Regions from separate parts of the Oryzibacillus soli genome, predicted to be linked through region 2. Evidence: riboswitches for the same ligand, from Rfam matches in the RefSeq annotation. Region 2 holds a riboswitch; each other region holds the start of a gene.

Region 1 (10,703 bases), on a different contig from region 2:
GTGTCCCGTACGGTGGACGTGAAGAGTGTGGCCGGGCAGGCGGCAAGCTATGCCCTATCCACACATTGGACCGGCGCCGGTGCCGGCAGCTTGGAGACCGGTGTCACCCAGGTTCAAGTGGAGGCGGGGGGCAGCTCCAGCTTCGAGGTGACGCTAGGCGTGCCGGCCGATACTCCGTCCGCCTGGTATGAGGGCGAGATCCTCCTGACGGGGGCGGACGGGGAGCTGGCCATTCCGGTTTCCGTCTACGTGCCGAATGTGGTGTCCGATATCGAGATCTTCCCGGAGCTGTTCTCTCCGAACCGGGATGAGGAGCAGGACGTGGCTGCGGTCAGCTTCAGCGTCAATCTGGAGAACCGGTATCTGTCCTTGGACGTTTATAACGCGGGCACGGGTAGTTGGGTCGGCACCCTCTTCGAGGAGGAGGCCGGCACCGCTCCCGGAACCTTCGCCATCAACGATTGGGAGGGCTTCGTATGGGATCAGCAGGGCCGCTTCGTGCTTCCGGACGGCTCCTACCTCATCATTCCTTGGTACGGAGATGGAGCCGATAAGTATATGCTCGAGTCGGAGGCGGTTCCGTTCGTCGTCGATACGGATGCCCCGGAAGTCACCTTCGACCCGATCCGGGTGGAAGGGGAGCTGGGGACGATTCGCGGACAGATCGGCGGTGATCTCCTGATCGACCATTTCGGAGATTATCGGGGCATATTTGTAAGAGCATGGTACAAGGAAGGCGGCGTCTGGCACGATGCGTCGGGAGACATAGAGGACGACGGTACCTTCCGGATCGATTTCCCGGTTCATACCGGAGAAAATGAGATCGAAGTGTACGTCTTCGATGCGGTCGGCAACGGCAGGATCGTACCGGCTCTGGAGCAGACCTTCACGAAGGCTCCTCCCTCCGGATCGGGAGCCGCTGTCTCTGCGGTCCCTTCCAAGACGGAGGTGAAGCCGGGCGAGCCCTTCACGGTGGATGTACGCTTCAGCGGGTTGGAGGATTTGTACTCGGCTCAATTCAGTCTGACCTATGATGCCGGATTGACGAAGGGAGACACGATTCCCAGCGTCACGATGAGCGTCTACCAGCAGCAGCAGGACCCCGGGAGCAGTCTGATCGTGAAGGAGAAGATTACGGCACTGGGTGACGGCCTCGTCCGCACCGATTATATCCTCTCCATGACCGGGGAGGTCCAGGGCTATACGGGCGACGGCATCTTGGCCGCCTTCCCCTTCCAGGCCGGATCCACGGGGAATTACTCCTTCGGGATCTCGGACGTGCGGTTCCTGAATAGCAGCGGGGGAGAGCTGGACCCCGGAATTCTCTCCGGAACGGCTGTGAAGGTGACGCCGAACGGAGGCGGCGGACCGGTGGAGCATGCCGTTGCGGGCACTATCCGCGCCGAAGGTCTTCCGGTTGATTTCGATTACAGCACCGTCTGGTATGAAGGAGCGGACGGCAAGCTGCAGGTGACCGTCGAAGCGTTGAACGGCCAGGGAACCGTCGTCAAGTGGGGAACCGTCCAAGCGGACGGCACCTATGCACTGAGCCTACCGGCGGGCAGCTATACCATCCGAGTCCGCATTCCCGGCTACAGCAGCGTCTCCCAGACACTCCATGTGAACGGTCCCGCCTCGCTGGACTTCAGGCTGAGGGAGTCCGCAGCAGGGGACGTCTCCGGCGACTCTCGGATCGATCTGCTGGATCTGAACCGTGCGGCACGAGCCTTCGGCAAATCCGCACCTTGGACCAGCAAAGCCATAGGCGAGGCCGACATCAACCGGGACGGCGTCGTGAATATGCTGGACATTTCCTACATCCTGGGCAACTTCGGCTCCGGCGAATAAGATCCACCACGGCCGGCGGGGAGTATTCTCCGCCGGTTTCATCAAGTCTCAGAACGCATCCATCGCTTCAGGAGGAGACTTAATCATGAGAAACCTGCATCGAACCATCCTGGGCCTCTCGGCCTTCGGCCTGGTTCTCTGGGCGACGGCCCCTGCGGGCCAAGCGGCAGCCCCGGCTTACGACACGAAGATTCCCCAGATTCGGGTCGCCCTGTCCCAAACGGCCGTTCAAGCCGGTGACACCTTTGAAGCGGCCTTTTGGCTGCAGGGGTACTTAGGGGAATACGGAGGGATCGAGGGCTTCGAACTCCAGGCCGACTACGACCCGGAGCTGCTCCGGCCTGATCTCTCTGGAGGCTCCGAGGTGTTCCGGAGCCGTATCTTCCCGGCCTCCGCCAAGCCGATCACGTGGATGCAATCCGCGGAGCCGGCGGGCACTCTCCGGTTCGCCCAATCCCTTCCGCCCCAGAGCGGCTCCGGGCAATTCTACGGCAGCGGCAAGCTCGGGGTCGTCACCTTCAGGGCCCTGAAGGACGGTGCGGCTTCCATCACGCTCCGGAATACCGTAGTGATCAAGCCGGGCAATCCGGGGGTGAACATCCGGCACGCGACTAACCGGCCTTCCGTCACCATCGGCGTGTCGGCCAAGCCGGAGGAGGATCGTCTGACGGCTGTGGGCAGTATGCCGAAGAACGCGGCAGCCAAGCGAACGGAGCAGGAGATCATCGGCTCGTTCACGGATAGGCTGGAGCTTGCGGAGGTGCCCTGGGCCCGGGAGGCCATCGCGGCGCTGACACAATACGGGGCCGTCAAGGGGATGCCCGACGGCTCGTTCCGCCCGTCCCAGCCGATGACCCGGGCGGAATTCGCTCATTTGGCGGCTATGGCCCTGGCAATGGATATGGAGCAGCGACCCGCTCCCACCTTCGGGGACATTCTGCCCGGGGATTGGTACTATGACGCTGTGGAGACCGCTTCCGCCCAAGGGCTGATCAACGGCTATGCCTCCGGGAACGGAAGCCGGGTCTTCCGGCCGGAGAACGTCATTACGAGGGCGGAGATTGCGGCCATTTACTCGCGGGTTCTGGACCGGGTGAAGCAGCCCGCTGCCGTGCCCTCCCGGAAGGAGCCCGATTTCCGCGATGTCGCGCCGGACCATTGGGCCCGTGCCTCGATCGGCCGCCTGTACCAGTGGGGGATCGTCAACGGGAAGGACGCGAACTCGTTCGACCCGGAGGCTACCGCCACCCGGGCAGAGGTCAGCGTCATGCTGCATAAGCTGCTGCTGGTTCGGTAGGCGGCCGGAATTCATTTCCATCGGTTCGGCATAATAACGAACGGGGGGAGCGCCGCATGCGTTCCCATCCCATTGCCGAGGATGGAAATGAAGGAGCTGGGCCGTATGTGGAGAAAAGCGGTGATCTTCGATCTGGACGGCGTGATCGTGTCCACGGACGAGTATCACTACCGGGCATGGAAGCGGATGTGCGAAGAGGAGGGCCTCCCCTTCGACCGTAGCATCAATGAGCGGCTTCGCGGCGTCAGCCGGATGGACAGTCTGTCCATTATCCTGGAGCAGGCCGTCCGCCCCTATTCGGAGGAGGAGATGCGGGTCTTGGCCGAGCGCAAGAACGAGTACTACAAGGAGCTGTTGGCGGGGCTGTCGCCCAACGATCTTTTGCCGGGGGTGCAGGAGCTGTTGGAGACGCTTCGCCAACGGGGAATCCGGACGGCCATCGGCTCCTCCAGCAAGAACACGCCTCACATCCTGAAGCGGATCGGGCTCGCCGACGCCTTCGAGGCCGTGGCCGACGGGAACGGAATCACCCGGAGCAAGCCGGACCCGGAGGTCTTCCTGCTGGCCGCGCGGAAGCTGGGTCTCGCCCCGGCGGATTGTGTCGTGGTGGAGGATGCCGAAGCGGGGCTGGAAGCGGCACGGTCGGCGGGAATGAAGGCGGTGGGCGTCGGTTCGGCCTCCGAAAGCCTGCTGGCGGATGTCCGGGCGAAGGATCTGTCCCAGCTGGGACTGGAGCAGCTGTTGGGTTAATGAATCAAGATTAACCAAGGAGCCAAGCGGACCGTTTCCGCCTGGCTCCTTGGTTTTTTTTCAAGCCTCGGGAGAGATCATGGAATGATCATCCTTTTTTAACAATGAGTTCATCACGGGATCATGGTCCGTTCAACTTTGGAGGGTAAAGTGGGTGATGTACCGAATCCAAAGCCGAAAGGGGTATGGGACATGAAGACGCTGAGCAAGTGGGCAAAAGGCTTCTCCGCCGTTGTGATAGCGGCGGGACTGATGGCGGGATGCTCCGCCGGCAAGGATAGTCCGGCGGATACGAATCCGCTGGAGGGGAAAACCGCCCCGTCCGGGAAAACCGTTCCATCGGATGGCACCGGCACGGGCGCTTCCGCCCAAACATCCTCCCCGAATCCTTCGTCCCCCGCTGCGAAATGATCCTTCAAGCGTGGCAGGCGTCACCGGCACCGTCCGGCGGCGCTTTTTTCCATTGGCCCGTATCCTCCGCCTGCCCACCCAAAAACGCCCCGTCCGAAGAATACTATAAGGATACGAAGGATGGGAGGGAGCGGTTCTGAATCATTGGAAGGTCTTGATTGCCGACGACGATCCGAATGTGAGGGAGATCATCCGCCTCTATTTCAAGCAGCATCAAATGGAGGTTATGGAGGCCAGCGACGGGGAGTCGGCGTTGGCACTGGCGGCGGAATCCCAGCCGGACATCGCCATTCTCGACGTCATGATGCCGGGAATGGACGGGTTCGAGACGTGCCGGGAGATGCTGAAGCGTTACGACTTCCCCGTCATCATGCTGACGGCCAAGGGGGATGAATTCGACCGGGTGCTGGGCTTGGAGCTCGGTGCCGATGACTATATCACGAAGCCCTTCAGCCCGCGGGAGCTGGTGGCCCGGATCAAGGCGGTGTTCCGCCGGATGCAAAAAAGCCGGGCGCCTCAGGACCACGGCGCGGCTCTTGTCCTGTACGAGTTCGACGGACTGACGATTCATCTGGACCGCCGGGAGGTCATGGCCGGGGGCGAACGGATCGCGCTGCGGCCCAAGGAGTTCGACCTGTTGGCTTATATGGCCAAATCGCCGGGCAGCGTCTACACGAGAGACCAGCTGCTGGAGCGGGTGTGGGGATATGATTTCCTGGGCGATATGAGGACCGTGGACGTTCATGTCAAGAAGCTGCGGGAGAAGCTCCTCCCGTGGAGAAGCGACTGCATCCACACCGTGTGGGGAGTCGGTTATAAGTTCGAGGCTGCGCCATGTTCTTGAATTGGAATAAAAGCATCTTCCGCAAGCTGCTGTTCAGCTCCATGATTACGGTGCTGCTGGGGCTGTGCGCCGTCGGGCTGGTCATATCCTTCCTCGCCAAGGACGGCATCGTCGATTCCAAGGGACAGGAGCTGCTCCGCCAGGCGAAGCGGGTCAATCTGGCTATTCAGAACCGTCCGGCGCCGGATGAGAGCTTTAAGGAGCTGCTGCTGTTTTTCGACCAATCGTACGATGCCCGGATCTGGGTCTTCAACAAGGAAGGGAATATTGTGTCCACCTCCTCCAAGGATGAAGTCAACGCGGGGAAGTCCGTTAACGGGGACATCGTCCGTCAGGTAACCGCAGGCGAGGAGGCGGTGTGGAGCTTCCGCTTGGACGGCCAGAAGGAAGAGATGCTCTCGGTGGCGGTGCCCTGGGGCAAGGACAACTCCGTCTACGGAGGGATCGTCATGTATGCCCCCATGACCCGGATCAACGAGACGATCAGCCATCTCCGGGAGAACATCCTGTGGGTCACGCTTCTCGGCATGCTGTTCTCCTTCACGGTCTCTTCCTATCTGTCCTGGTCCATCTCCAGACCGCTTCAGAAAATCGACAAAGCTGCAGCGAAGATTGCTTCGGGAGATTACAGCGAACCCATCCTCATCCGGTCCAAGGACGAGCTCGGCGAGTTGGCCTCCACCTTCAACGAGATGATGGAGAAGCTGGGCCGGGTGGAGGGGGAGAAGAGGAAGCTGGACCAGCTCCGGCATGACTTTTTGGCCAATGTATCCCACGAGCTCCGGACCCCGCTGACGGCGATGCAGGGATTTCTGGAGGCGCTTCAGGACGGCATCATCGAGGCGCCGTTCCAAGACCGGTATTATGAGATCATGTACCAGGAGACCCTCCACATGAACCGGCTGGTGGACGACATTACCGACCTGATGAAGCTGGAGAACCGGGAGATCGTGCTGACCCGCACGGCGGTGGAGCTGGAGCCGCTGCTTCGCAAGCTGGCATTCAAGTTCCGGCAGGAAGCCGATGCGCGGGGGACGGTGCTGCAGACCGTAGTGGCTGACGGATTGCCTATGGCTTACGCCGATCCGGACCGGCTGAAGCAGATTCTCAACAACCTGGTGATGAATGCGGTGAAGTTTACCGAGAACGGGTCGGTTGAGCTGAAGGCGGAAGCCGGAAGCGACGGGCGTACGGTGCTCATCACCGTGACGGATACAGGCATTGGCATCTCCGAGGAGGACCGGGAGCTGATCTGGGAGAGGTTCTTCAAGGTGGACCGGGGACGGCCTCGCAAGAACAAGGGCTCCGGCCTGGGGCTGGCCATCGTCCGGGAGCTGGTGGAGCTGCATCAGGGATCGATACGGGTCGAGAGCGAGGTCGGGCAGGGAAGCTGCTTCCAGGTTCATCTGCCGGCTGTCGATGCCGGCGGCCGGTCCGGGGATAAGGGAAAATGTTAACGGTTCGATCATACTTTGGACATATCCTTCCTCTAGAATGTGTTCCATGGAAAGGATGATGGACATGCAATGGTTGAAGGGTTGGGAAACGAAGCTCGGGATCGACTTGGGAACGTCGACCACGATCATATATCAGAAGGGCAAGGGCATCGTCCTGAGCGAGCCGTCGGTGGTGGCGTACAACCGGGAGAGCGGTCATATCGAAGCCGCGGGGGAGGAAGCCCGGGCGATGGTCGGCCGGACGCCGGGGTATCTGGAGGTCGTCTTCCCGTTGAAGGACGGGGTCATTGCCAATTTCGACATGACCACCGTCATGCTGCAGCACTTCGTCAAGAAGCTGGAGGGGCGAATGTCATTCCTTCGGACAACCAGCATGTTTATCTCAGTCCCCTGCGGCATCACGAATGTGCAAAAGCGGGCGGTGGAGGAAACCGTCATCCGCAAGGGGGCCAAGAAGGCCGTAGCCGTCGAGGAGCCGCTGGCGGCCGCTTGGGGGGCCGGACTTCCGGTGCTGGAGCCGACCGGCTGCATCATCGTCGATATCGGAGGAGGCACCATCCAGGTGGCGGTGCTGTCCCTCGGCGGCATCGTCGTCAGCCATTCCGTGAACCGGGGCGGCATGTCCATCGACAGGGAGATTGTGGAGCACGTGAAGAAAACGTATAATCTCGCCATCGGGCTCCGGACCGCCGAGGACGTCAAGATCCGCATCGGGTCGGCGGTTGCTCCGGAGAAGGATGCTTCAATGGACATCCGGGGGAGAGATCTGCTGACCGGTCTGCCGAAGACGCTGTCCGTTAACGCAACGGAGCTCCATATGCTGCTGGAGGATTTCATCACCTCGACGGTGGAGGCGGTCCGGACGACGCTGGAGCAGTGCCCGCCGGAGCTGGCCGGCGACATCATGGACCGGGGGATTACGCTGTGCGGCGGCGGGTCTCAGCTTAGCGGGCTGGACCGCCGGCTGCAAGCCGAGATCCGGGTACCCGTCCGGATCGCCGACCGGCCTCAGGAGTGCGTAGCCCTGGGCATCGGCCGGATGCTGGGCGGCCAATCATCTGCGTCGGTTATGGGGGAGGCTGCGGAGTCAAGCTCCGCAGGCAGGATCCTTAATCCCGCAGGGTGGTACATGGGACCAGGCAGGGATGAGGATGCAGAGGAGGAGGAAGAGGCCACCATTACAACAGTATCTTGACCAGCTCCCAAAGCGCATCCCGCAGCTCGTAGGCCCTGCTCCAACGGTCGGCAAGCCGGACGCACCATCCGGCGCCGTCGGAGGTGAGCTGAAGGTCGGAGCCGTATTCGGTCAGAAGCTCCATCAGCTCTCCGAGGGACAGCAGGGGAAGCGTTTTGTGCTTCTCAATGCCGTTGACATAATAGACCATCTCCTCGCGTTCTCCGATGGCCACGTAATCGCCCTCCTGGGGGATCCAGCGCAGCCGCAGCTTATTCTGCTGCTCCGGAGTGAGCTCGAGCAGATGGTGGGGAGCAATCCGCTGGTTCATCGAATCCCGCCTTTCTTTCTTTGAGAAAAATAGAAAGCCCATGACAGCATAGAACGCCTCTCTGCCGAGTGAGCGTTCCATGATGTTATGGGCCATAATAGAAAAAGGACCGCATCGGGTCCTTGTACGCAAGCGTACGTCATAAAGTTGACCCATCTATCGCTGACGAGGTTAGCTGACGGACTAGGGAAAGATGGTTCCCTTCATGATGGACATGATTCGCCCCGAATAAGTGGTTCCCCCGCTTTCCGACTATGCGGAAATTAAGCGTATCTTCATGATAAGGCATGAGACCTTAATGGTCAACCCGAACGGAAAGCGGACACTGTCCCGCAGAGCCCCCCAATTCCCTTCGCCGCGGTTCTTCGAAACCGTAGCTTGTCCTAGCACCGCTTTATTGCATATAATGGTACAAGGATCACCATGGCTTGCGGGCTGCCGCAAGTGGGAATAATAAGAAGAAAGCGGGTTCATCATGGGACGTAAGTGGAATAATATCAAAGAAAAGAAAGCTTCCAAGGATGCCAATACCAGCCGCGTGTACGCCAAGTTCGGCGTCGAGATTTACGTTGCGGCGAAGAAGGGGGAGCCCGATCCGGAGTCCAACCAGGCCTTGAAGTTCGTACTCGAACGGGCCAAGACCTATAATGTCCCCAAAGCCATCATCGACCGCGCGATCGAGAAGGCCAAGGGCAACTCGGAGGAGACCTATTCCGAGCTCCGCTACGAGGGCTTCGGTCCGAACGGATCTATGCTCATCGTCGATGCACTTACCAATAACGTGAACCGTACAGCCGCGGACGTTCGTTCCGCGTTCAACAAGAACGGCGGCAGCATGGGGGTTAGCGGCTCCGTCGCGTATATGTTCAGTCCGACCGCCGTTATTGCCGTGGAAGGCAAGACGGCGGACGAGGTGCTGGAGCTCTTGATGGAAGCAGATGTAGACGTTCGGGACATCGTAGAGGAAGAGGACACGGTGGTCGTATACGCTGAGCCGGATCAATTCGCCGCTGTCCAGAATGCGTTCAAGCAGGCAGGGGTGAAGGAGTTCTCTACTGCTGAAATCAGCATGCTGGCCCAAAATTTCGTCACCCTCGGAGACGAGCAGATGACTCAGTTCGAGAAGCTGGTCGATGCCCTCGAGGATCTGGAGGATGTCCAGCAAGTGTACCATAATGTAGAGTACCCCGAAGACGAAGAATAAGAAATTCTCATATGATCATAAAAAGCTGCCGAACCGGATGGGTTCGGCAGCTTTTTTTATCGGAGCAGGGGAGCTCTTGCTCGGTCCGGTCAGTGCTTCATCGTTTCCCCGCCGTGGTCCAGCCCGTCTGCGGTTACGCGTAGAACCGCTACTGCACCTTTTGACGCATGGTTGAACTGGTGAGTCACGATCGGGTAATCTCCCTCTTCGGTAACTGTAAATTCAACGATCGCGCCACCGCTGGCCGGAAGCAGAACGGTCTGCATGCCATGGAGTATGTTGCCCGGGTTCCCGTCCAGATACACGGTGTCCATAATCGTGCCCACCACGTGGAAGGAGGAGACCTGGTTGGGGCCAGCATTGTTCACGTAGAGACGGACGGTGTCGCCGGGCTTGGCCATCAACGGCTTCTCCTTCAGTCCGTAGTCGTTTCCATTGAACACGACATAATCCGGCTGTCCGTCGGTCATATCCTCCCAATCCTGCTCCTTGTAGAACTCGCTCTGCACGATGGTATACGAGCGGTCCACCAAGGCATCCGTCGGATAGCCGCCTTGGGGCTCCACGATGATGGTCCCGTACATGCCGTTGGCGATGTGGGCCAAGACGGGCTGGGTGCCGCAATGGTACATGAATACGCCGGGTGTCGTGGCGGGATAGGTGAAGGTTCCCGATTCGTCGGGCATCACGTCCACGAACTTCTTGCTTGGCGCCGCATGGACCGCGTGGAAGTCCATGGAATGGGGGAGGAACGGATCCCGGTTCTTCAGCGTGAAGGTCAGCACATCCCCCTCGCGTACGCGGAGCACGGGTCCCGGAACAATTCCGTTGAAGGTCCAAGCGTGGTAGATCGTGCCGCGGGAGATCTCGATGTCGGTCAGCTGGGCCGTCATCTCGATGGATACCTGATTGCCCTGACGGCGGATGACGGGCTCCACCGGAGCTTGGTTAATGGCCGCCGGCTGCACGGTCCCCGTGCTGGCGGGAGCCTTGGGCTCACCACCGCCAGGTGCGGCATCCATCCATAACGCCCCTGCCAGAAGCAAGCCGAGAAGTGTGAAAGCTGCTGTCCGTTTCATCGTGATCATCCCTTCCGCTAATTGAGAATCATTGAGAATCACTTATGTGCCTTCAATGTATCCAATTTGGGAGGGCGGAAATGTGATGCAGCGCATAATTGCGGCTGGTGCTCGTGACAGATCTATGAAGGTGAGCACGCCGCTTAGCGAACGGGCGGATTAGCTCACTTTAACAAGTTACAAATAAAGGAAAACCCCGCGATTTACCGAATAAGGTAGAATATTCAACTGCGAAATTCGTTGATATGCAGTTATGTGCAATGTCACAAAAACTCGAAAGGAGATAAGACATATTGAAACATTCATTA
Region 2 (10,703 bases):
CAACCGCACCATTCACAAGAGGCTGCACCAATCGCTTCGGCTGGCGCTGGTGACCGGCGCTCCCTTCGCCGTCATCATGTACGTCCTGGCCGAGCCGCTCTGCTACTACCTCTACGGCCACCAGGAGATCAGCGTGATGCTGAAGATGATGGCGCCTATCGCGCTCTTCATCTACTTCCAGGCTCCTCTTCAAGCGACCCTTCAGGCGCTGGACAAACCCGGCACCGCCCTGATCAACACCACGGTCGGAGCCATCGTGAAGCTGGTCCTGATCTATGTACTGGCCTCCAACCCCAGAATGGGCATTCTCGGGGCCGTCATGGCCATCAACATCAACACGATGCTGGTAACGATTCTTCATTATGCCAGCGTTTCACGGATGCTCCGATTCGCCATGAAAGCGGCGGATTTCTACAAGACGGGACTGGCCATGGCGATGATGGGGGCGGTCTGCTACTTAGGCATGAGTATGGAGTGGACGCCCTCTCCGCTGATCCGCTTCCTGGCTTCCATGGCGGCGGGCATCGCCCTCTATCTGGCGGCCACCGTATGGCTCAAGCTCATCGACGGCAGCGACCTCCGGAGAATTCCCGGATTCCGCAAGACCTGATTCCCTTCTTGCTTTAGCCAAGGCGCCCGGTTCCGGGCGCCCTTTTATTTTCGCTTCTTATCGAGAAACAGCTTCCCCCGGTGGTCCACCGAGCAGAAGAAAACCTCCTTGAACTCCCGGACCCCCTTTTGCTGAATCTGGCTCTTGAGCCAAAACCGGGTCTGGCCCAGCTTCTCCAGATTCTCGTCCTGGACCTTCCCGTCCATAATAAGCGGAAGCGGCAGCCCCTCGTACCGGATAGTATCGAACATATCGACGGGCGGCTCCTCGTCGCGCTGCTTCTGCTCGGGCTTCTCCACCACCGTCAGCCTTCCCGAATTCTCCAGTATGGCGAATTCCACATCGGCCACGTTCATAATTCGGTTCTGGCGAAGCTGCGCCATGAGATCGTCCAGATTGTACCTCATCTTCTTCATCTCTTCCCGGTCCAGCTTGCCGTGCTTGATCAGATAGCTGGGCTCGCCGTCGATGATCATACGGAGCTTGCGGCTGCGGAGGGAGATGTGGGCGGTCAGCACTTGGATCAGAACCAGCGTAGCGATGGGAACGAGACCGTGGGTCAAGGGCCTTCCGATGTCATCCAGCACGAACACCCCGATCTCCGCGATCATGATGGAGATGACCAGATCGAAGACTGACAGCTTGCCGATCTCCCGCTTGCCCATGATCCGCATCACCAGAAAGACGACGATATAAACCAGCACCGTCCGTAAAAAAAGAGGCAGTATCACCATGAAACGTCCTCCTTTCTTAGGATATCCGTACATCCGGTATTCTGACTCTCCCCTTCGGTACTCATACGGCGCCGCGGGCCATCAATTGTTGGGAATCCGGCATGGAAAAAGGGGCGGCCCGTACTATTTGTACAGGCGGCCCCATAGAATGTGGTAGACAAGTACTTTCGATAACGAACGGAGGTCTTTCGAATGAACCCTATCAAGCAAGCCGGCCAGGTCCGCCTGGGCTCCCCCATGCTCGCAGGGCTGGCCTACGGCTTCATCACCATGGCGGTGGCCGCGCTGGCCGCTTCCCTGATCCTGATCTCGGGCGATCAAGGCGAAGAGGTGCTGCCCGCCTATGCCTATGCCATCCACGGCTTGTCCGTGCTGATCGGAAGCTTCGTCACCGGGAGAAGATCCGGCAGCAAGGGATGGTACTATGGCGGTCTCCTCGGCCTGGTATACAGCATCATCGTGCTCATCGTCGGCTTCCTGAGCTTCGACCGCGGAGCGGACTGGACCCTGCTCTTCTTCGCTGCAGGGGCGTTCCTGGCCGGAGCCCTGGGCGGCATCATGGGAGTGAATACCCGGCGTTGACCGACGGGAGGGGACGCGGCCGGGCTTATCCCCCTCCGTGCCAGAGCTGGACGACCGACAGCAGCAGGCCGACCAAAAAGCCGCAGATGGCGCCGTTCACCCGGATCCACTGGAGGTCGCTTCCCACCTTCTCCTCGATCAGCCGGACCAGGGTGGCATCGTCCATCCGCTCCAGATTCAGCTTCACCAGATTGCCGATCCGGTAATGGTTCGCTTCCACGAAATCCAGAATATATTCGGTCGTGCGGCTCTCCAGTAGGCGGACCAATTCCGGTGAGCTGATGATGCTCCGGTACAGAAAGCGGTACGCTTGAAAGACAGCTCGCCCCCCGTTCATACGCTCCTGAAGCAGCCAATCCGACAGATGCTCCAGCATGCTGCGGTACCCTGCCTCTAGCAGAGGATACGCCTGGGGACCGCCGATCCAGGCGGATACGGCTTCCGCCATCCGGGAGGAACGCTCCTTGTCCTCCAGAACCCCAAGAAGCTGGGTCCGGATCTGGAGAAGAATGCGCTCCCGGTACGGATCCTCGGGAAGCTGCAGCTGCCGGAGGGAATTCATCAGCATCTCCTGTATGATCTGCCCCAGCTTGTCCTCGTCCATGAATCCGGCGAACGCTTGGACCGCGAAGCCCATGAACCCGCCTACCTTAATGCCCGACATCTTCTCATTGGCCAGTTTGCCGAGGAGGTACCGGGTTTCGGGGCGCTTCACCCACACCAGCGCTTCCTTCAATCCCAGATCCAGCACCTTCCTCTCGTAATCCGCAGCCGACAGGTGATCTCGCAAGGCGCTGCTCATGCCGCCCAGACCGTTATGCCGGACGAGGCCGGACAGCTTCTCCTGAAGGAGCCTGACGGCTTTTTCCTCCGGGATGTGATCCAGCAGGCGCAGCAGAAAATCCACCACAGCGGTCCGCACCGACCGCTTCTGGATCAAGCGCGTCAGCTCCACCGCCGCCGCGCCCAGCACTTGGTGCTGCCGGAGCATCTCCTCGATGCTCCGTTTGTTCAACAGCTCGTTCTCCATGGCGGACACGAGCGTCTGCACCATCTTCCCCCGATTGCGGATGATGAGCGAAGTGTGTGGGATCGGCAGGCCGAAGGGATGGCGGAACAGGGCCGTAACCGCGAACCAGTCCGCGGCGCCGCCGACCAGCCCCGCCTCGAAGCCTCCGCGGAGAAGCAGAATCCAGGTGCTGTCCGGCAGGAACAGCGTGATGACAAAGCCGAGACCCATGAAGGCAAGGGACAGCCCTGCCGCATATTTCGTACTCAAGGCACTACCTCCCTAGGGCAAAGGAGCTGTCCGTGAACAGCTCCTTTGTTTTTTAGCGTTGGAGATGGTAAGGCACTGTGGCTATGACCACGTCCTTCCGGTTATACAGATAAGCTCTCAGCAGCAGGCTCGACTGGTTGTGCAGGAAGTTGTGCCACCAATGCCGGGTGATGAATTGAGGGATCAGCACGGTCACGTGATCCGTCTCGGCGGTCTTCCATTCCACGGTATCGATGAACTTCAGGACGGGACGGATGATGCTCCGGTAGCTGGATCTTAAGGTGACGAGACGCACGCCCGGGCTCCATTCCTCCCACTTGGCCTCCATCCGCTCGATGGACTCGTCGTCGAAGCCGACATAGACCGCAATCACATTGTCGGTCATGGACTTGGCATAGCTGAGCGATTGCTTCACGACCCGGGTCACGCCTGCAACGGGTACGACGATCGTATTCCCTTTGATGCACGGTTTCTCCGTCTTGATATCAATGCGAAGCTGATCGGCGATATTCATATAATGGCTGTTGATGGAGTGGAAAATGTACATGACGGCGGGAAGGAAAAGAAAGACGGTCCACACTTGAGAAAACTTCGTTATGATAAAAATCAGAGTGATGCTCAGCGTGGTCAGCATGCCGATCATATTGATCACGAACTTGACGGCGTAGCCCTGAGGCTTCAGCCGGAGCCAGCGCAGCATCATCCCCAATTGGGAGATGGTGAAGGGAATGAATACGCCCACCGCATAGAGCGGGATCAGGTTCTCGGTGTTGCCCTTGAATGATGCGACCAGAATGGCGGAGAATACGCCGAGAAAAATGATGCCGTTGGAGAAGCCCAGCCGGTCACCGCGGACCATGAAGGCATGAGGCATATATTTATCCTTCGCCAGCATGAAGGCGAGGAGCGGGAAGGCGGAATACGCCGTGTTCGCCGCCAGGAAAAGAATAAGGGCTGTGATGCCTTGAATCGAATAGTACAGCACACCGCGGCCGAAGGTGCTCTCTGCGATCTGAGATACGACGGTTACCTTCGGATCGGGAGCAATGCCGTACCAATAGGCCAGCAGACTGATGCCGATGAACATGAAGCCCAGAATGCCGCCCATCATCATCAAGGTTGCGGCCGCATTTCGTTCCGCCGGCTTCCGGAAGTTCGGGATGGCATTGGACACGGCCTCCACCCCCGTCAGGGCCGAGCAGCCGGAGCTGAAGGCTTTGAGCAGAAGGAAAAGACTGACATTGGATACGGAGGTCCCGATTGCTGGCGCCGCGGCATCGATGCCGCCTGTAAGAGCCTTCACGATCCCGGAGAGGATCAGGATGACGATGGCAATGACGAACAGATAGACCGGTATGGCCAGTACAGAGGCGGATTCGGTCACGCCTCTCAGGTTCATGATGGTCAACACGGTAATCATGATGAGGGCGATGGCCACCCGGTGCTCATGCAGGGACGGGAACGCCGAGGTGATGGCATCCGTACCCGCCGATGAGCTGACCGCAACGGTCAGGATATAGTCCACCAGCAGAGAGCCTCCGGCCAGCAGTCCGGTCGAGGTGCCCAGATTGTCCATGGCGACGATATAGGCGCCGCCCCCGCCCGGATAGGCGAAGATGGTTTGACGGTAGGACAGGATGAGTATGAAGAGCAGGCCCAGTACTGCCAGCGAGATCGGCAGCGAATACCAGACCGCGGTGAAGCCCGCCGCCATTAAGACGATCAGAATCTGTTCGGTGCCGTAAGCCACTGATGAGAGGGCGTCCGAGGAGAGAACAGCGAGAGCCTTGAGCTTACTGAGCTTCTCCCCTTCGATCTCGGCGTTCTTCATCGGCCGTCCGATCAGAACCCGTTTGAGCTTGCTTACCATGGCGCATATCCCCTTTTGTCTGTGATGATCGCTCTCCCATCTTCAACTTGTCTTTGACCATAAGTTCTCCAACTCGGCTCAAAACATAATCCGGAACGGGATGACGCATTTTGGGCAACAAAAAAACACAAGGCCCGCCTTGTGCTCATGACACAAATCACCTTCTCTCTTACGCTGACGAGGTTAGCTGCCGGATTCGGATGCGAGAACTCACCCTACGGTCTCATCGACCGATTCACCCCAGATGTTGGGTCCCCCGTTTTCCCCGGATGGGAAATTAAGCGGCATATTCAATTAACGTATGTTATCATACTGCCGCGGGATTCGGCCGGTAAAGTCTGGTATTTCCGCTTTTTGGCGTTCATGCTCTTGATGGGCCTGATGGGTACGTTTCCAAAAAAGCGAGGGTCAGCCGCTCGACGGTTATCTCCCCATTTCCTACGTTTTTCATGATTCGATGACAACTTCATGAAATAAAAAAAGGACCCGCTCCCATGGGGAGAGGTCCGTCCTGCGATGCGCTTACTCAGCGGCAGATTGCGCCGCGGTGGTGACGGCATTGATGGCGGAGCGCTCGAAGGTCAGCTTGGTTGCATCGTTCACGCGCAGAACCACGGTGTCGTCGGTGATCTCCAGAATCGTGCCATGCAGGCCACCGATGGTGGTAACCTTGTCGCCCTTCTTCAGGTTAGCCAGCAGCATATTGCGAGCCTTGGTGCGCTTCTGCTGCGGACGGATCAACAGGAAGTACAAGAGGGCGAACATGGCGATGAAGGGCAAGAATGTAACCAGGGCATTACCGGTGGTCCCGGCGCCGTCTGCGGCCAGATAAAACATGGGAATTCCTCCTTAAGTGGGCTCGGTATAGGAATGTTGTCTTTTAAAACCCTTTGTCGTTCTCGTTCATGCCGTACATCTCGAAGAACTCATCGCGGAAATCCAGCAGCCTGTCCTCCCGGATGGCCTGGCGCACACCGCGCATCAGCTCCAGCAGGAAATGCAGGTTGTGGTAGGTGGTCAAGCGGATGCCGAAGGTCTCGTCGCACTTGATCAGATGGCGGATGTAGGCGCGCGAATAGTTCCGGCAGGTGTAGCAGCTGCACTTGGGATCCAGGGGGCCGAAGTCCTCTTGGAACTTGGCGTTCCGGACAACGAGACGTCCTTCGCTGGTCATGCAGGTTCCGTTCCGGGCAATCCGGGTAGGCAGGACGCAGTCGAACATATCGATGCCCCGGATGGAGCCCTCGATCAGAGCGTCCGGCGATCCTACTCCCATCAGATAGCGCGGCTTATGGGCCGGCAGGAGCGGGGTCGTGTAATCCAGCACCTCATACATCAGATGCTTGGGCTCGCCGACGCTGAGTCCCCCAATAGCATACCCCGGGAAATCCAGGGAAGTCAACTCGGCGGCACTCTGCTTCCGTAAATCCTCATACATGCCGCCCTGCACGATGGCGAAGAGGGCTTGGTCCTTCGGACGGGCGTGCGCCTTCAGGCAGCGTTCCGCCCAGCGGGTGGTCCGCTCCAGCGATTGCTTCGCATATTCATGGGTGGCCGGGAACGGCGGACACTCGTCGAAGGCCATCATGATATCCGAGCCGAGAGCATTCTGGATCTCCGTCGCTTTCTCCGGGGAGAGGAACAGCTTGTCTCCGTTCAAGTGGGACTTGAACGCCACGCCCTCCTCGGTGATCTTCCGCATATCGCTCAGCGAGAACACCTGGAAGCCGCCGCTGTCCGTCAGAATGGGCCGGTCCCAGTTCATGAACTTGTGAAGTCCCCCTGCCTGGCGGACGATCTCGTGACCCGGCCGCAGGAACAGGTGGTAGGTGTTGCTCAGGATGATATGAGCGTCCATCTGCTTCAGCTCTTCGGGCGCCATGGTCTTGACCGTGGCCAGAGTCCCTACCGGCATGAAGGCCGGAGTCTCGATGACACCATGGGGCGTATGGACTCTTCCGAGCCGGGCGCCGGATTGCTTGCAGGTCTTAATCGGTTCGTAGGTTACGGCCATGATTGGATGACCCTGCCTTTCGTTAGTAGATAAACATGGCGTCGCCGAAGCTGAAGAACCGGTATTCCCGCTCTACGGCTTCTTTGTAAGCCCGCAGGATGTTCTCCCGGCCCGCCAGGGCACTGACCAGCATGACCAAGGTGGACTTGGGCAGATGGAAGTTCGTCAGCAGCGCATCCACCAGGAGCATGGGCACTCCCGGGTAGATGAAGATGTCGGTCCATCCGCTGCTGGCCTTGATCTTCCCTTCGGGAAGCTCCGGATCTTGTCGGCTTATGCGCGCCGCCGTCTCCAAGGTTCTGGCGGAGGTGGTTCCTACCGCTACGATGCGGCCGCCGGCTGCCCGGGTCTCATTGATGAGCGCCGCCGTGTCTTCCGGCACCTGGTAGAACTCCGCATGCATCTCGTGTCCTTCGATGGTATCCGCCGATACGGGACGGAAGGTGCCCAGCCCCACATGGAGGGTGACGGATGCCAGACGCACGCCCATCTCTTGGAGCTTGTCCAGATATTCGCGGGTAAAATGCAGCCCCGCCGTCGGAGCGGCGGCGGAACCCTCATGCTTGGCGTACACGGTCTGGTACCGCTCCCGGTCCTCCAGCTGCTCCTTGATGTAGGGGGGCAGCGGCATCTCGCCCAGCCGGTCAAGCAGTTCATTGAAGATGCCCTCGTACAGGAAGCGGACGGTCCGGGCGCCCATCTCCCCCTCCTCCTCCACAACCGCTCGGAGAAGAGGCTGGCCGGGTGCCCCGCCGAAGTGCACCTCCGTCCCCGTCTTCAGCCGCTTGGCCGGCTTGGCCAAGGTCTCCCAGCGATCCTCGCCCAGTGACTTCAGCAGAAGCAGCTCCGCCTTGGCTCCCGTATCCGGCTTCGTTCCGAAGAGCCGGGCCGGAATGACCCGGGTGTCATTGACCACCAGCAGGTCCCCCGGGCGCAAAAAATCAGCCAACTCCTCAAAGCGGCAGTGGCCGATTTCTCCCGTACGCTTATTCAAGGCCAGAAGCCTGGATCCCGTCCGCTCCCGCAAGGGAGTCTGCGCGATCAGGGCCTCCGGCAGTTCAAAATCAAACAAATCCACATTCATCCGATTGTTCAGTCCTTCGTTAAGGTAACCCCTTGGTAATAGGTGGACAGGATCTTCTTGTAGTCGTATCCCAGCTCCGCGAAGCCCCTCGCCCCCCATTGGGACAGGCCGGCTCCGTGCCCGTTGCCGGTTCCGGTAATCGTATATTCCGGCGAGGCAGTGCCGTATTCCATCTGCCCGCTGCCGTTCAGCACGAAGTACCCGCTGTCCGGCAGAGCGGCTGTTTGGCCGCCGGCGGATACGGCATACAGGGTGCCTCCGGAAGCAACGGAGGTCCTTCCGTTTGCTCCCAATATAGTATACCCTCCGGACCGGTCAATTTCAAACCGGGTGCTGGGCAGTCCGCCGAGAAGGGTCCGGAAGTTATCGGGCGCCGACAGCTTCAAGGATTTCCCGTTGGCGTTGAGCTCGGTTACCCGCCCGGAATCCCCCCGGGTCTTCACCTCCAGGCTCGATAACGGCCCTTGAACCGGAGCCAGACCCAGGCCGGGCAGCTTGTCGTTCATGAGCCGAAGCAGCTCATCCGGCGTATATGGGCCTCGCGTCCAGCTGTAGGAGTTGGACTCTTGGGCTTCCCCGAATACGATGACGGAATCGCCGGCGTTCAGCTTGGCCACCGGCGGATTGCCGGTATTGTCCACATAAGGGGCGGAACGGGCGTTGACGCCTGCTTCGGTCACTTGATAGATGGCAAGTCCCAAGGCGGTCTTCCGCCCGCTGTCCTTCAGATAGGAGGAGTGGACATACGCCACCTGCCCGTCCGGAAGCACCCCGCGCTTCCAGATCGCCTTGTTCTTCGCAGCCCCTTCGTCCGGGCTGGGCACCGTCTTCAAGTACGGCAGCGCCGTTCCCCAGACGTCGGCTCCCGAGCTGGACATGCCTCCGGAGTTGGCGGAGAAGAAGGCGGTGATGAGCCCGTCCTTGTCGACGAGCACCTCTCCCGCCGTGGCGTCCACGGCCTGAATGGAGTCGGCGTCCTCGTTGCCGTCATAGACCTGGTCCAGGGTGCTGTCGGAGACGTGGGCGATCTGGTACTTCGTGCCGGACTTCAGCGCATAGGTCCGGGCCGCAACGGCCTGGGCCTTCAGCGCTTCCGCCGGCCAGCCCTTCCCCATCTCTCCGCTGACGACGGAGTACAGATACTGCTCGAAGGGAAGCTCGTTGATGACGGCCAGCTTGCCGTTATGGACGGACACCTCCATGGCGCCCCGGTAGGTCCGGTTCAGCTTCTCCGCCACGGTCAGCTCCCCTTCCTTCGGAGCGATCCAGAGCTTGGCTCCTTGGACCGGGACAAGAAGGAGAGGCACAGACGAGCTTCCGTCGGCCGTACCGGTCACATCGCTCAGCACATTGGCGTAATTGGAGGTATCAGCGGCTGCGGGAGACAGGGCGGGCATCAGCTTCAGCGCCTTCAGCTTGTAAGCCGCCAGCGACTCGGCATCCGCCTCGGCTCCGGTCCAGACGGCGTATTGGAGGACGCCGCCGCCATCGATCAGAGCCAGCGAGCTGTCCAAGCCCGCCTGGGCCAGAGCGGTCCGCTGCTTCTCCGCCTCCGCCAGAGCGGCGTAGGCGCCTGCCTGGAGGCGGAAGGGACCGCCCAGCACCGGCTTCTCCGCCAAGGCGGCCACTGCCGGCAGCTGGCTGAAGCCTACCAGGGCTTGAGCCGCCGCATCCTTGGTCGGATAGCCTGCGGCGGACACGGTGTAGAGTGTCTTGCCGGAGCGCTGGGAGGCCGTGACAGTGATGGCGGCGGAGGCGGTCTTCAGCTGATCCGCCAGGGTCTTGGCCTTGGCGTATTCGCCGGTTTCCAGCAAGCGGACCTGGTAACCATCGCCCGCCGCCCGGAGCTTGCCCGACGGTGCCAGCTCGCCGGGAATCGGCAGTGACGCGGCAGCCGTCTTCAAGGTCAGCGACAGCCCCTTAGGAGAGCTGACGGTGACGGCGGAGACGGTGGACTTCAGCTTGTTCGCTTCCAGGATCAGTCCCACCCGGATGGTGTCCAGCTTCGGCACGGCCGCTTCCGCCGGTGCAGGGCTGAACGCCGCCGGGGTGGCAAGGAGGGTCAGGATCAGGGCTACCGCCGCAGTACGGCGGATCGGGTTCGACATCAGGACGATTCTCCTTTGGTTGTTGATTCGTCTTGCGGCTCCGAGCGGGCCTGCTGTCCCGGCCGGGCCGGAAGCCGGCAGGCGCCGGTGCTGCAGCCGGCTTCACTCTTCCCGAAGAGCCGGTAGCGGTGCCGGGCGATGAGCCGGTATACGGCGTCTGTCAGACTCCGCAATCCCGGCACCCGGTACAGCGGAGCCAGCCACGCCAAGGCGGGCACAGTCTGGAGGATCCGGACCACCGAAGCGGCTCCCCGGTAAACCCGGCCTTGCCCGTCAATCAGGTGCAGCTCGGCAAGAAGCTCCTCCGGGGACGTCCCTGGAGGCAGCTGGGCGGGATCCGCCGTCTGCAGCGGCTGCATGTGGAGCTGGGCTGTGGTCCGGATGCGGCGGAGCTTCTCCACCGTAGCCAGACAAAGGTTGCA
Region 3 (10,703 bases), on a different contig from region 2:
CAGGAGGAAGCGGCTCCCCTGGTGACCAAGCTGGACAACGCCGTGAAGGACGGAGCCGCCATCAAGACGACCATCGAGAAATACTTCGATATGTACCATCAGAGTGCCAACGAGGTCTCCGTCATGCTGCAGAAGGCTTCGGCCCAGGCCGGCAAGCCGGCGGCCATCTTCGAGAGCCGGATCGACTCCGTATTCGGGTCTCCTGTCCGGCAGGCTTCCTCCGGCAACATCGACCTGAAGCTGTACCGCTTCAATGACCGCAACTACAAGGGATATGCCCTGAAGGCGAATCTGAAATCGGACAAGGCCATGAAGCTGGCCCTTGCCGGCGATAAGATCGGCAGGAGCGAGACGACCCTGTCCGCCGTGAGCCGCCTGGGCGGCATCGCCGGAGTGAATGCCGGAGGCTTCGCCGATGACGGCAACGGCAAGCGCTATCCGACGGGCAACACGATCCAGAACGGCAAGTATGTCTACGGATTCTTCCCTTCCGACGACCTGGCTTTCGTGGGGCTGGATGCCAACCGCAAGCTGGTCGGCGGCAAGTTTAGCCGGGCCGAGGAGTTGGACAAGCTGAAGCCCGTGTTCGGCGCCTCCTTCACCCCCATCCTGCTGAAGGACGGGCGCAAGACGACCATCCCGGTCAAGTGGATGACTAACCCTTACCGCGCCGCACGAACGGTGGTGGGCAACTTCAAGAACGACCAGATCCTCTTCATCGTCGCGGACGGTGTAGACGAGCGCGGCGGCTCCGGCGCTTCCTTGGCCGAGCTGCAGGACAAGCTGCAGCAATTGGGGATCCGCGATGCCTACAATCTGGACGGCGGCGGCTCCTCGACTCTGGTCTGGGGCGGAGAGGTCATCAACAGTCCCTCCGACGGCCGGATGCGCTCTATGCCGACCCACTTTGTCTTCTTCAAGTGAAACGTATCCATCCATGCAAGAAGGCCGCGGGCAATCTGCCCCGCGGCCTTCCTCACGTTCATGCTATTTCCGGCCGAAATCCGCCTTGATCTCGCCCCATTCCTCCGTATTCCACTTCCGCACCTTGTTCGGGTACGTGTGGGTTTCCAACCAGCGAACCGCCCGGTCCGTCAGCTCCCATATTTTGCGGGTGGATTCGTTGCGGGGCAGGTTGGACGCCACCTTCTTGTTCCGGAGCCAGCTGAGAGCGGTTCTGGAGTCCGTGTAGACCGTCTTGGCGCTGCCCCGTTCCTTCAGATAGGAGAGAGCATGGACGATCGCGATGAATTCCCCCAGATTATTGGTCCCGTTCTCGATCGGTCCCACATAGAACAGGATGTCACCGGTCTGCGTGTCCACGCCTTTATATTCCACCGGACCCGGGTTCCCTCTTGTCCCCACGTCCACTGAGATGCTGTCGTAGTCGATCTCCTCCTCCGCAGCCGCGGCTGCCTTGGATGCCTTTCCTCTTGAGCCTGCTGTCTTGGATGCTGCGGCTTCGCCTCCTTGGCCCCACATCTTCTTCCAGCCCGCCGCCAAGGCCGCCTGCGCCTCCGAAGCCGTCGAATAAGACTTGTATTTGGCTTGGGGGTAGCCGTCCACCTGTGCCTTGCACTCCGCCCAGGTGCTGTATACGCCTGCTTTCTTGCCTTCCCAGACTACATAATATTTGCTTGCCGCCATAGCATTGCTTCCGCCTCTCGCAGTTCGTTTTCGTACGGTACGAAGATCGTACCATGACCAAGCAGTGCGACTCAACCCAGCCGAGCCGGTAAGGTGCAGAAGATGTTAAATAGAATATTTATTTTTTAATCATCATTGGTTATAATAGATTTATGGTTGTGAACGGATCGCTTCGTTATCCGCACGGGAGGTGCTGTAATGTCTTTTTATTTGGTTATGGTGGTCTTCGTCCTGTTCCTGGGGGCTATCCTGTCGGCTGCCTATAATGATGATAAAACCAAAGGCCTGTAATTGCCGATCTGCCAAAAAAGCATCGCCCCCCGCGAGGAGGGCGATGCTTTTTCGCATTCATATTGCTTAGCCGAGTGCGCGGTTCATTTCACGCAAACATTCGGAACAAATATGCTTCTCTTTGAAATCTACGATATCATCCATAGAAGAACAGAATACGCATCTCGGACGGAAACGCTCCAAAATAATATGATCGCCCTGGACCAAAATTTCAACCGGGTCGCCCTCATTCATCTGATAACGCTTGCGGAGTGACTTGGGCAATACAATTCGTCCAAGCTGATCCACCTTACGTACAACACCTGCCGGTTTCATAGCACTTCCCCCATTCCGCTTAATATACTCTATTATAACAGTTTCATAGACTTTTTGGAAAACCCTTCTCTGAAAACTCGCTGAAAATTTATTAAAATCTTTAAAAAGAAAAGTAGAAAGGATCTAATTTCCCGACATTTTTAAGGGTATGTACCGAAAATTATTAGGATTCTTGTCCTCCCTATCCATTGAAGCAGTCCAGAGCAGAAGGTCTCAGGATAGAATTATGCTACAAGCTGTTACAATAAACTCATAAAACTGTTTTGCCGTAGCGCCTCATAGAGAACAATGGCAGCCGAATTCGACAGGTTGAGCGACCGGACCGCGTCTGTCATGGGCATCCGGATACAGGTATCCGCATGTGCTTCGATAATCTCCGGCCCCAGTCCCTTGGTTTCTTTCCCGAAGACCAGGAAATCGCCGTCACGGTAGGAGACCTCCGTGTAGAGCCGGTTCGTCTTGGTGGTGGAGCAGAAGAAGCGCCCCTCCGGGAACAGCTCCTTCACCTCTTGGAAGCTGTCGTGATAATGCACTTGAACGGCGTGCCAATAATCCAAGCCCGCCCGCTTCAGCGTCCGGTCATCCGTCTGGAAGCCCAGGGGACGCACCAGATGGAGATGGGTGCCTGTAGCGGCACAGGTTCGCGCGATGTTCCCCGTATTGGCCGGAATCTCTGGCTCGACTAACACAATATGAAATGCCACTGGATGTCACCTCGTCATGGATTCCTTTCATTATACACCAACTTGTCCCGAAGTGCATTTTACACTCGTTTAACTTTTCATTAATACCCGGTTGATAGAGGAATGGCATAATGGAGACTAAAGGTGTTCCCGAACGAAAGGAGATGAAGTAATGAAGAAGAAGATCCTGGTTGTCGACGACGAGCCCTCCATCTCCATGCTGCTTGAATTCAACTTGAAGCTTGTCGGTTATGAGGTCCATTGCGTATACGACGGTGAAGCCGTCTTCGAAGCCACCTCGACTTTCCGGCCGGACCTGATCGTTCTGGACCTGATGCTTCCCAAGATGGATGGCATCCAAGTATGCCGCAAGCTGCGGAGTCAAAATAATATGGTGCCGGTGCTCATGCTGACGGCCATGCAGGATTTGAACGACAAGATTGCCGGCTTGGACAACGGCGCTGATGATTACATGACCAAGCCCTTCAGTCCCCAAGAGCTGATCTCCCGAATCCAAGCCATCCTGCGGCGGGTCCAAGCGCTTCCCGGGGATGCCAACCCTCCGGCCATTGAGATCGGCAAGATTACCGTTCTTCCTGCCGAACGGGAGGTGCTCGTCAACGGAAACCCGGTAGACTTGACTCCGAAGGAATTCGAGCTGCTTCTCTTCCTCTGCAAGCACCGCGGGAAGGTCCTATCCCGCCAGCAGCTGCTCCATGGTGTATGGGACTATCACTTCCTGGGCGATACCCGCATCGTAGATGTGCATATCAGTCATCTCCGGGACAAGCTGGAGACTCAGGCCCGGAGCCCCGAATACATCATTACCATCCGCAATGTCGGCTACAAGCTGACAGAGCCGGCTGTGAAGGAATCCTTGGCGTAAACAGCTGCTCCTTCATAAACAAGCCCCCGCATGACCGTCGATGGATCGAACGGCCAATGCGGGGGCTTTGGTGTGCTTCTGTTAGAGCTTGAATCGCGAAACCTCTTGCTGCAGCTCCTCCGCCATGCTGTTCAGCGTCGCGGCGGAAGAAGCGATCTCCTGGATGGCGGCCAGCTGCTCTTGACTTGTGGCAGCCACGGTCTGTACTTTGTCGGCGGAGAGACGAGCGATCCGGGCGGTTTCTTCCACGGAAGCCGCTACCTCCTCCGAGCCGGCCGAGATCTCCTCCGACGTTGCGGACACTTCCTCGATCTGGGACGCGACATGCTCGATCGCCTCCCGGATGCGGGTGAAGGCCAGCCCTGCGGCTTGTACAACCTGGAGACCTTCCTGGGATTGCTGCATCCCCTCGTTCATGCCCTTGACCGCAGAGGAGGTGTCCCTCTGGACCACGTGGATGAGGTCTGTGATTTGCTTTGCAGCCGTCTCCGATTGGATGGCCAGCTTTTTTACTTCCGTTGCTACAACCATGAAACCTCTGCCCTGCTCACCGGCACGGGCCGCTTCGATGGATGCGTTCAGAGCCAGCAAACTGGTCTGGGTGGCGATATCCGTGATCACCTGAATGATCTCGCCGATCTCGGTGGAATGCTCGTGGAGCTTCCTCACACGCTCTGCCGATTGTTCGGCCGCTTGATAGATCACGTTCATCTGCTCTACGGCCCGCTGCGCAGCCCGGTCGCCTTCATCCGCTTGGGCTCGGGCCGTCACCGACTGCTCGTACACCGAAGCGGAGGACTCTGCGATCCGACCGATGCCTGCCGTCATCTCTTCCATGGCCCGGGCGCTATCCTCCGCACCCCGGACCTGCTGCTCCGCTCCGGTTGCCACCTCCTGCGATACGTCCGAGATCATGGAGGTCCCTTGGGACGTTAATTCGCTGCTCTCGGTCAGCAAGCGGGAGCTCTCCGCCATCTTTCCGGCGGAGCGTTCCACCTTGCCGATGATGGATCGAAGCTGCTGAACCATAGCCTCGAAGGTGCCGGCCAAATCTCCGATCTCGTCCTTCGTCCGCACTCCCAGCTTTCCGACAGTCAAATCACCGGCGGCGATCTGCTTGGCGGCTGCCGTGATTTGGCGGAGAGGCCGAGATATCAGCAAGGAGCATAGAATACCGATGCCGATGGCAAGAGCCACGATGATGAAGCTCACCACCATACTGGTCGTCTGGTCTCTATTCGCACTGTCCTGAACGGCCTTCTGTTCCTCTCCCATCCGCTTCAGATGATCATTGGCCATTTCCTCCGCCAGCACCGAAATCTGCGTAGCCAGTGGGAACAAGCTTAACGATGCTTCTCGAAGCGCCTGCTCATGGGGGAGGATCATAATGCTGTCCACCCGGGTCTTGTATTCCTTAGCCAGTTCGATCACCTTTTTGAAGCTTGCTTTATCTTCCTCCTTCTCCACAGAAGGAAGGACCTCTTCAATTAAGTCGATAATCTTCTTGTTCGAGGTCTGCATCCGCTGGACCGCAGCAGGATTCTGTGTAAGGAAATATTCCCTCATGTAATCGTTCTGTTCGAGGCCTGCGACCTGCACCCGCTCCACATGGGACAGCACCTGCACCCTGACCTCAACCAGATCTTCAAAGGATTTATTAATGTTTCGCAATGAATTGAAGGACAGGCCGCTAACGGCCGCCGTAAGCAAGGCCACAGCCATAAAAGCGCCCACGAGCTTGCGTCCGATGGTAATCTTCATAGACATCATCTCTCTCTCCCTGCAGTTGTTAGCTAATATAACATCAACCGAACATCATATCTGTGAAGTATATCATAAGAGGTAAAAAATTTAAACTCCGGTTAATTATTCATATAAAAAAACCCGGCGGGCATGCCGCCGGGTGATTGGGTTTCTTAGCCGTTCTTGCGCTGGAACTCGCCCATCAAATCAACCAGTGCCTTACAAGCCTCATAAGGTACGGCGTTGTAAGTGGATGCGCGAAGATGACCTACGCTGCGGTGGCCGCCCAAGCCGACGAAGCCGTTCTTCTTGGCTTCCGCCAAGAATTCTTTCTCCAGCTCTTCGGTTTGAAGCTTGAAGGTAATATTCATGATGGAGCGGCTGTCCTTCTGAGCCATTCCTTCATAGAAGCCGCCGCTGTTGTCCAGCGCGTTGTAGATCAGGTCGGTCTTCTCGCGGTTCAGCTTCTCGACGGCGCCGATGCCGCCCTTTTCCTTGATCCACTTCAGCACTAGGTTGACCATGTAGATGGAGTAAACCGGAGGCGTATTGTACAAGGAATTGTTCTTGATGTAGGTGCTGTAACGAAGCATGGTCGGCAGGTGCTTCGGGGTCTCCTTCAGCAGATCGTCCTTGACCACAACGACGGTTACGCCGGAAGGACCGAGATTCTTCTGGGCGCCCGCGTAGATCAGGGAGAACTTGGAGGAATCGATTCTGCGGGACAGGATGTCACTGGACATGTCCGCTACGAGCGGAATGGAGCCGGTATCCGGGAAAGCTTGGTACTGGGTCCCCGCGATCGTTTCGTTGGAGGTGACATGCAGGTAAGCGGCATTCTCGGGAATCTGGATCTCGCTCAATGCCGGAATATGTAGAACGCCTTCTTGGGAGCTGGCTGCGATGTGGGTTTCACCGATCAATTGAGCTTCTTGGTACGCCTTCTCCGCCCACGAACCCGTCATGACGTAGCTGCCGACCTTGCCGGAGGCGAGCAGGTTCATCGGGACCATGGCGAACTGGGTGCTGGCGCCGCCTTGAAGGAACAGCACTTTATATCCGGACGGAAGCTCCAGATGCTCAAGCAGAAGCTGCTGGGTCTCGTCGTTAACGGCTTCGTATTCTTTACTGCGGTGGGAAATCTCCATGATAGACATGCCAATCCCCTTGAAGTCTACGATTTCCTCTTGCGCACGCTGCAGAACTTCCAGCGGAAGTGCTGCCGGGCCCGCATTAAAGTTATAAGCTCTTTTCATGTAAATCCACACCTGCCCCTTCACGTTTTCATCTATGATAGCAAGATTCACTAGGTTCTACAAGTAGGTATAAGGCTGTCACACAAATTTTACTTTTCTCCTTTACAGCGTTCCATAAGAACAACATCAAAGAGATAAATGAGTAAATCATCGGCCCAAAAAAGAAGCAGCCTCCCAACCGGGAGACTGCCATAGGTTACGCTTATTCAGGTAATTTGTATACATGAACCTGCTGCATGCCGAACTTCAGACTGTTGTCTCTGGAGCCTGGCAGGAAGATATCCACCTTGTTTCCCTGGATGGCACTACCCGTGTCGGAGGCAATGGCGTACATTCCGCCGGCGGGAAGCCCGTTGTAGGAATAACCTTCTATATAGAGCCTGGTGCCGAGTGGAATGACGTTGGGATCCACAGCTACGGTGCCCAGCTGAAGGGGCCTGCCGAAGTAGTCCACGGCCCCATAGCCGCCGTTCTCGCTCGGACTGGCCGAATAGGCGGTTGCGGTGAAGCTCGAGAGCAGCTGCATCTTGGGCTTATACCACGCGGGCGCATGATAGTTCCCATCCTCGTTCAGAATCGCGATGAAATTGTTCGGATCCCATTGGACGCGGATGCCGGAAGCTTCGGAGATGAACCGGAGCGGTATATAGACCCGGCCTTCCTGAAGGATCGGCGCGGAGGCCAGCTCCACTTTCTTCCCGTCGACCTCAACATCCTGCTGTCCCGTTACCATTTCAATATGAGTACCGTCCGAGTTCAGCATATGAACCCGAATCCGGCCGTTCTCCTCGGACCACTGGATCTTATATCCCAATTCCTCCAGTACGAAACGGACCGGTACCTGGGTCAGCTTGTTCTGATCGATGAAGGGCTGCGCATCCGGAAACCGGATCAGCTCGTCATTGATCTGGACCTTCACGTCCGAACCCGCGGCGGACGAGGCCATGGCCGGTTCAGCCCCTGCCCAACAGGAAAGAGCGACCGCCGACGCACATGTCAAAAGTAAGCTTTTCAGCCCTGTGCGAAAAATATTCAATTGTATGTCCTCCTTGTAGCCTCCGAGGTTAGCTGTCGGGTTCGGGAAGAAGGTTTTCCCTAGCACGCTCTTACTGACGCGCTCATTCACCCCATGTAAATCGTCCCCCGTACCAGCACTTTTATTTTGGTATGTATGCTGGATTCGGCACTACATAAGCTAACATATCGAGCAACGGGCTGGCAACCGCCAAAACATTCCAGCCCCCCATCCTGACAAGAAAAGAGGGACTATCCATGTCCGGCAGCACATACCGATTGTTCACGGCAGTTCCTTTGCCCGCGGAGATCAAGAAGTCTTTGGCTGAGTGGACCCGTGCCCATAAAGCTCTGTACCCTTTCCAGAAATGGGCCCACACGGAGGATCTGCATATTACCCTCTATTTTATGGGGGACACGGAGGAGGAACGACTCCCGAGGATTATGGCATCCCTGGAGGAGGCCGTTTCTCTCCACGTCCCGTTTAAGCTGCGCCTGAGCGGTTTGGGCACCTTCGGTCCTCCCGCGGCGCCCAGCATTCTGTGGACCGGCCTGGAAGGGGACAGAGACCGTCTCGTCAGTCTCCAGCGGGATGTCCTTCAGGCCCTTGTCCGTGTAGGCTATTCCAAAGAGGACAAGCCTTTTCGTCCCCACATTACCCTGGCCCGCCGTTATCAAGGAGACCGTCCCTGGACGCAGGTCCGAAGCAAGCTGCCTGAGCCGGCTGGCCTTGACGGCCTCGAATGGACCAGCGGCTCGGTCATCCTGTACCGAAGCCATCTGGGCCGCAGTCCCATGTACGAGGTCGTGAAGGAATTCCGGCTTCCTGTTCTCAGCGCCACCTGAAGTTGGCACCCTTCCTTCCCCCGCGCCCATCCGGATCAGGGCACCCTAGAAGCATCCGGATGAAAGGGAGGAACGCCCGTGTTGACTGAGCACAAGCGCACCGTTCTTCGGGACCGCAATTATGTTTTATTAGACGGCAAATGGCGGCACAAAGGCGAAGAACCGGATTTGTCCTTTCTGGCCGTGGAGCTTCTGAATGACGGGGACTTTGAAAATGGGCTGGACCGGTACGTCTCGGCCCTGCACCGTCAGATCCACCAGGTTCATCTGGGTGCCCCGCTGTTCCGGTTCGAACAGTGACGGTAAAAAAGCCCTCCGGGATCAGGATCCCGGAGGGCTTTTGAATGTGATTGATGAATACCTGCCAATTAGCAGCCGAAGTACAGGGAGTACTCGTGCGGATGAATCCGGATGGATACCGCTTTGGCTTCTGCACGCTTCAGCTCGATGAAGTTGTTGATGAAGTCTTCGGTGAAGACTCCGCCTTCGGTCAGGAAGCTGTGGTCAGCTGCCAGTGCATCCAGAGCTTCATCCAGGGAGCCCGGAACACTGCGAATCTCGGCTTTCTCGGAGTCAGCCAGCTCATAGATGTTCTTGTCAACCGGACCGTAGCCCAGCTTGCGCGGGTCGATCTTGTTCTTGATGCCGTCCAGACCGGCCATCAGCATGGCAGCGAAAGACAGATACGGGTTAGCGGTGGAGTCCGGAGTACGGAACTCGATCCGGGAGCCCTTCGCGTTAACGGCTGCGATCGGAATACGGATGGCAGCGGAACGGTTGCCCTTGGAGAATACCAGGTTAACCGGAGCTTCGTAGCCCGGAACCAGACGCTTGAAGGAGTTGGTGGACGGGTTGGTCAGCGCGATCAGAGCCGGAGCGTGGTGCAGAATACCGCCGATGTAGAACAGAGCGATTTCGCTCAGGTTGGCGTACGCGCCCTTCTCATAGAACAACGGAATGTCGTTGTTCCAGATGGATTGGTGAACGTGCATACCGCTGCCGTTGTCGCCGAAGAGCGGCTTCGGCATGAAGGTTGCCACTTTGCCGTATTGACGGGCAACATTGTGGATGATGTACTTGTACTTCTGCAGGTTGTCGGCAGTCTTGGTCAGCGTGCTGAAGCGGAAGTTGATCTCGCCTTGGCCGGCGGTAGCCACTTCGTGGTGATGACGCTCGATGCGCAGGCCTGCTTCTTGCATCAGGCGGCACATTTCGGAACGGATGTCTTGTTGAGTATCAACCGGAGCTACCGGGAAGTAACCGCCCTTCACGCCGACCTTGAAGCCCAGGTTGCCGCCTTCTTCCTTGCGGCCGGTGTTCCAAGCGCCTTCTTCGGAATCAACCTCGAAGAAGGATTTATTCATACCGCTCTCGTAGCGGACATCGTCAAAAATGAAGAATTCGGATTCAGGAGCGAAGTATGCTGCGGTACCTACGCCGGTGGTTTGCAGGTATTGCTCTGCTTTAACGGCGATGGAACGCGGGTCGCGCTCGTAACGCTCGCCGTCCGGAGTGAAGATATCACACAGGATGACCAGAGTCGGATGTGCGGTGAAAGGATCCACGAAGGCAGAGTCCGTATCCGGCATCATAACCATGTCGGATTCTTCGATACCGCGGAAGCCGGCGATGGAGGAGCCGTCGAAGGCTACGCCCAGTTCGAAGGTTTCGGCTTCTACTTCACATGCCGGGATCGACAAGTGATGGGATTTGCCGCCGATATCGGTAAAACGAAAATCAACCCACTCAATACCTTTTTCTTTGATGAGATCCAGCACTTTCTGAGCAGACATGGATAAATACCCTCCCTAATTCCGAACATTATTGGTTTGTAATGCTATGATTGTTCAAGTTTTCAGTCAACTTGCACCTATTATAAAACGTTCGGTTTTAAGCGTCAATACTTATGTAAGGTATTTTTTTGGGCCATGTTAGGTATCTTCACAGCACGGTTCATAATATCGCCAAAAAGGCTTATTCCCAGTGGAAACCCTTGGAATAAACCTCTTTCTTCATTATATA

Evidence for each region. Region 2 has a riboswitch for cyclic di-AMP ahead of kimA (potassium transporter KimA). Riboswitches for the same ligand answer to the same signal wherever they lie in the genome.
Region 1: it holds a riboswitch for cyclic di-AMP, as region 2 does, so the genes downstream of both, ACSEXW_RS22330 (hypothetical protein) here and kimA (potassium transporter KimA) in region 2, are expected to answer to the same signal.
Region 3: it holds a riboswitch for cyclic di-AMP, as region 2 does, so the genes downstream of both, ACSEXW_RS13185 (stalk domain-containing protein) here and kimA (potassium transporter KimA) in region 2, are expected to answer to the same signal.

The regions. Positions count from the first base shown of each region.
Region 1 is NZ_JBPPGJ010000019.1:1,234-11,936, reverse strand. Features, by position in the region: gene ACSEXW_RS22365 (S8 family serine peptidase) at 1-1,848, shown strand, start outside; gene ACSEXW_RS22360 (S-layer homology domain-containing protein) at 1,934-3,145, shown strand; gene pgmB (beta-phosphoglucomutase) at 3,251-3,895, shown strand; gene ACSEXW_RS22350 (hypothetical protein) at 4,088-4,306, shown strand; gene ACSEXW_RS22345 (response regulator transcription factor) at 4,443-5,150, shown strand; gene ACSEXW_RS22340 (sensor histidine kinase) at 5,141-6,607, shown strand; gene ACSEXW_RS22335 (rod shape-determining protein) at 6,672-7,802, shown strand; gene ACSEXW_RS22330 (hypothetical protein) at 7,786-8,112, opposite strand; cyclic di-AMP (ydaO/yuaA leader) riboswitch at 8,258-8,392, opposite strand; gene ACSEXW_RS22325 (YebC/PmpR family DNA-binding transcriptional regulator) at 8,588-9,316, shown strand; gene ACSEXW_RS22320 (multicopper oxidase domain-containing protein) at 9,406-10,395, opposite strand; gene ACSEXW_RS22315 (hypothetical protein) at 10,689-10,703, shown strand, end outside.
Region 2 is NZ_JBPPGJ010000001.1:382,187-392,889, forward strand. Features, by position in the region: gene spoVB (stage V sporulation protein B) at 1-610, shown strand, start outside; gene ACSEXW_RS01375 (DUF421 domain-containing protein) at 655-1,344, opposite strand; gene ACSEXW_RS01380 (TIGR04086 family membrane protein) at 1,537-1,926, shown strand; gene ACSEXW_RS01385 (DUF445 domain-containing protein) at 1,952-3,205, opposite strand; gene kimA (potassium transporter KimA) at 3,258-5,075, opposite strand; cyclic di-AMP (ydaO/yuaA leader) riboswitch at 5,233-5,369, opposite strand; gene yajC (preprotein translocase subunit YajC) at 5,598-5,912, opposite strand; gene tgt (tRNA guanosine(34) transglycosylase Tgt) at 5,956-7,089, opposite strand; gene queA (tRNA preQ1(34) S-adenosylmethionine ribosyltransferase-isomerase QueA) at 7,112-8,173, opposite strand; gene ACSEXW_RS01410 (SpoIID/LytB domain-containing protein) at 8,182-10,281, opposite strand; gene ACSEXW_RS01415 (thiol-disulfide oxidoreductase DCC family protein) at 10,281-10,703, opposite strand, start outside.
Region 3 is NZ_JBPPGJ010000008.1:253,412-264,114, reverse strand. Features, by position in the region: gene ACSEXW_RS13220 (phosphodiester glycosidase family protein) at 1-924, shown strand, start outside; gene rnhA (ribonuclease H) at 988-1,647, opposite strand; gene ACSEXW_RS13210 (AbrB/MazE/SpoVT family DNA-binding domain-containing protein) at 2,005-2,253, opposite strand; gene trmL (tRNA (uridine(34)/cytosine(34)/5-carboxymethylaminomethyluridine(34)-2'-O)-methyltransferase TrmL) at 2,493-2,957, opposite strand; gene ACSEXW_RS13200 (response regulator transcription factor) at 3,109-3,822, shown strand; gene ACSEXW_RS13195 (methyl-accepting chemotaxis protein) at 3,904-5,589, opposite strand; gene serC (3-phosphoserine/phosphohydroxythreonine transaminase) at 5,739-6,821, opposite strand; gene ACSEXW_RS13185 (stalk domain-containing protein) at 7,024-7,767, opposite strand; cyclic di-AMP (ydaO/yuaA leader) riboswitch at 7,860-8,017, opposite strand; gene thpR (RNA 2',3'-cyclic phosphodiesterase) at 8,094-8,681, shown strand; gene ACSEXW_RS13175 (hypothetical protein) at 8,760-8,981, shown strand; gene glnA (type I glutamate--ammonia ligase) at 9,050-10,474, opposite strand.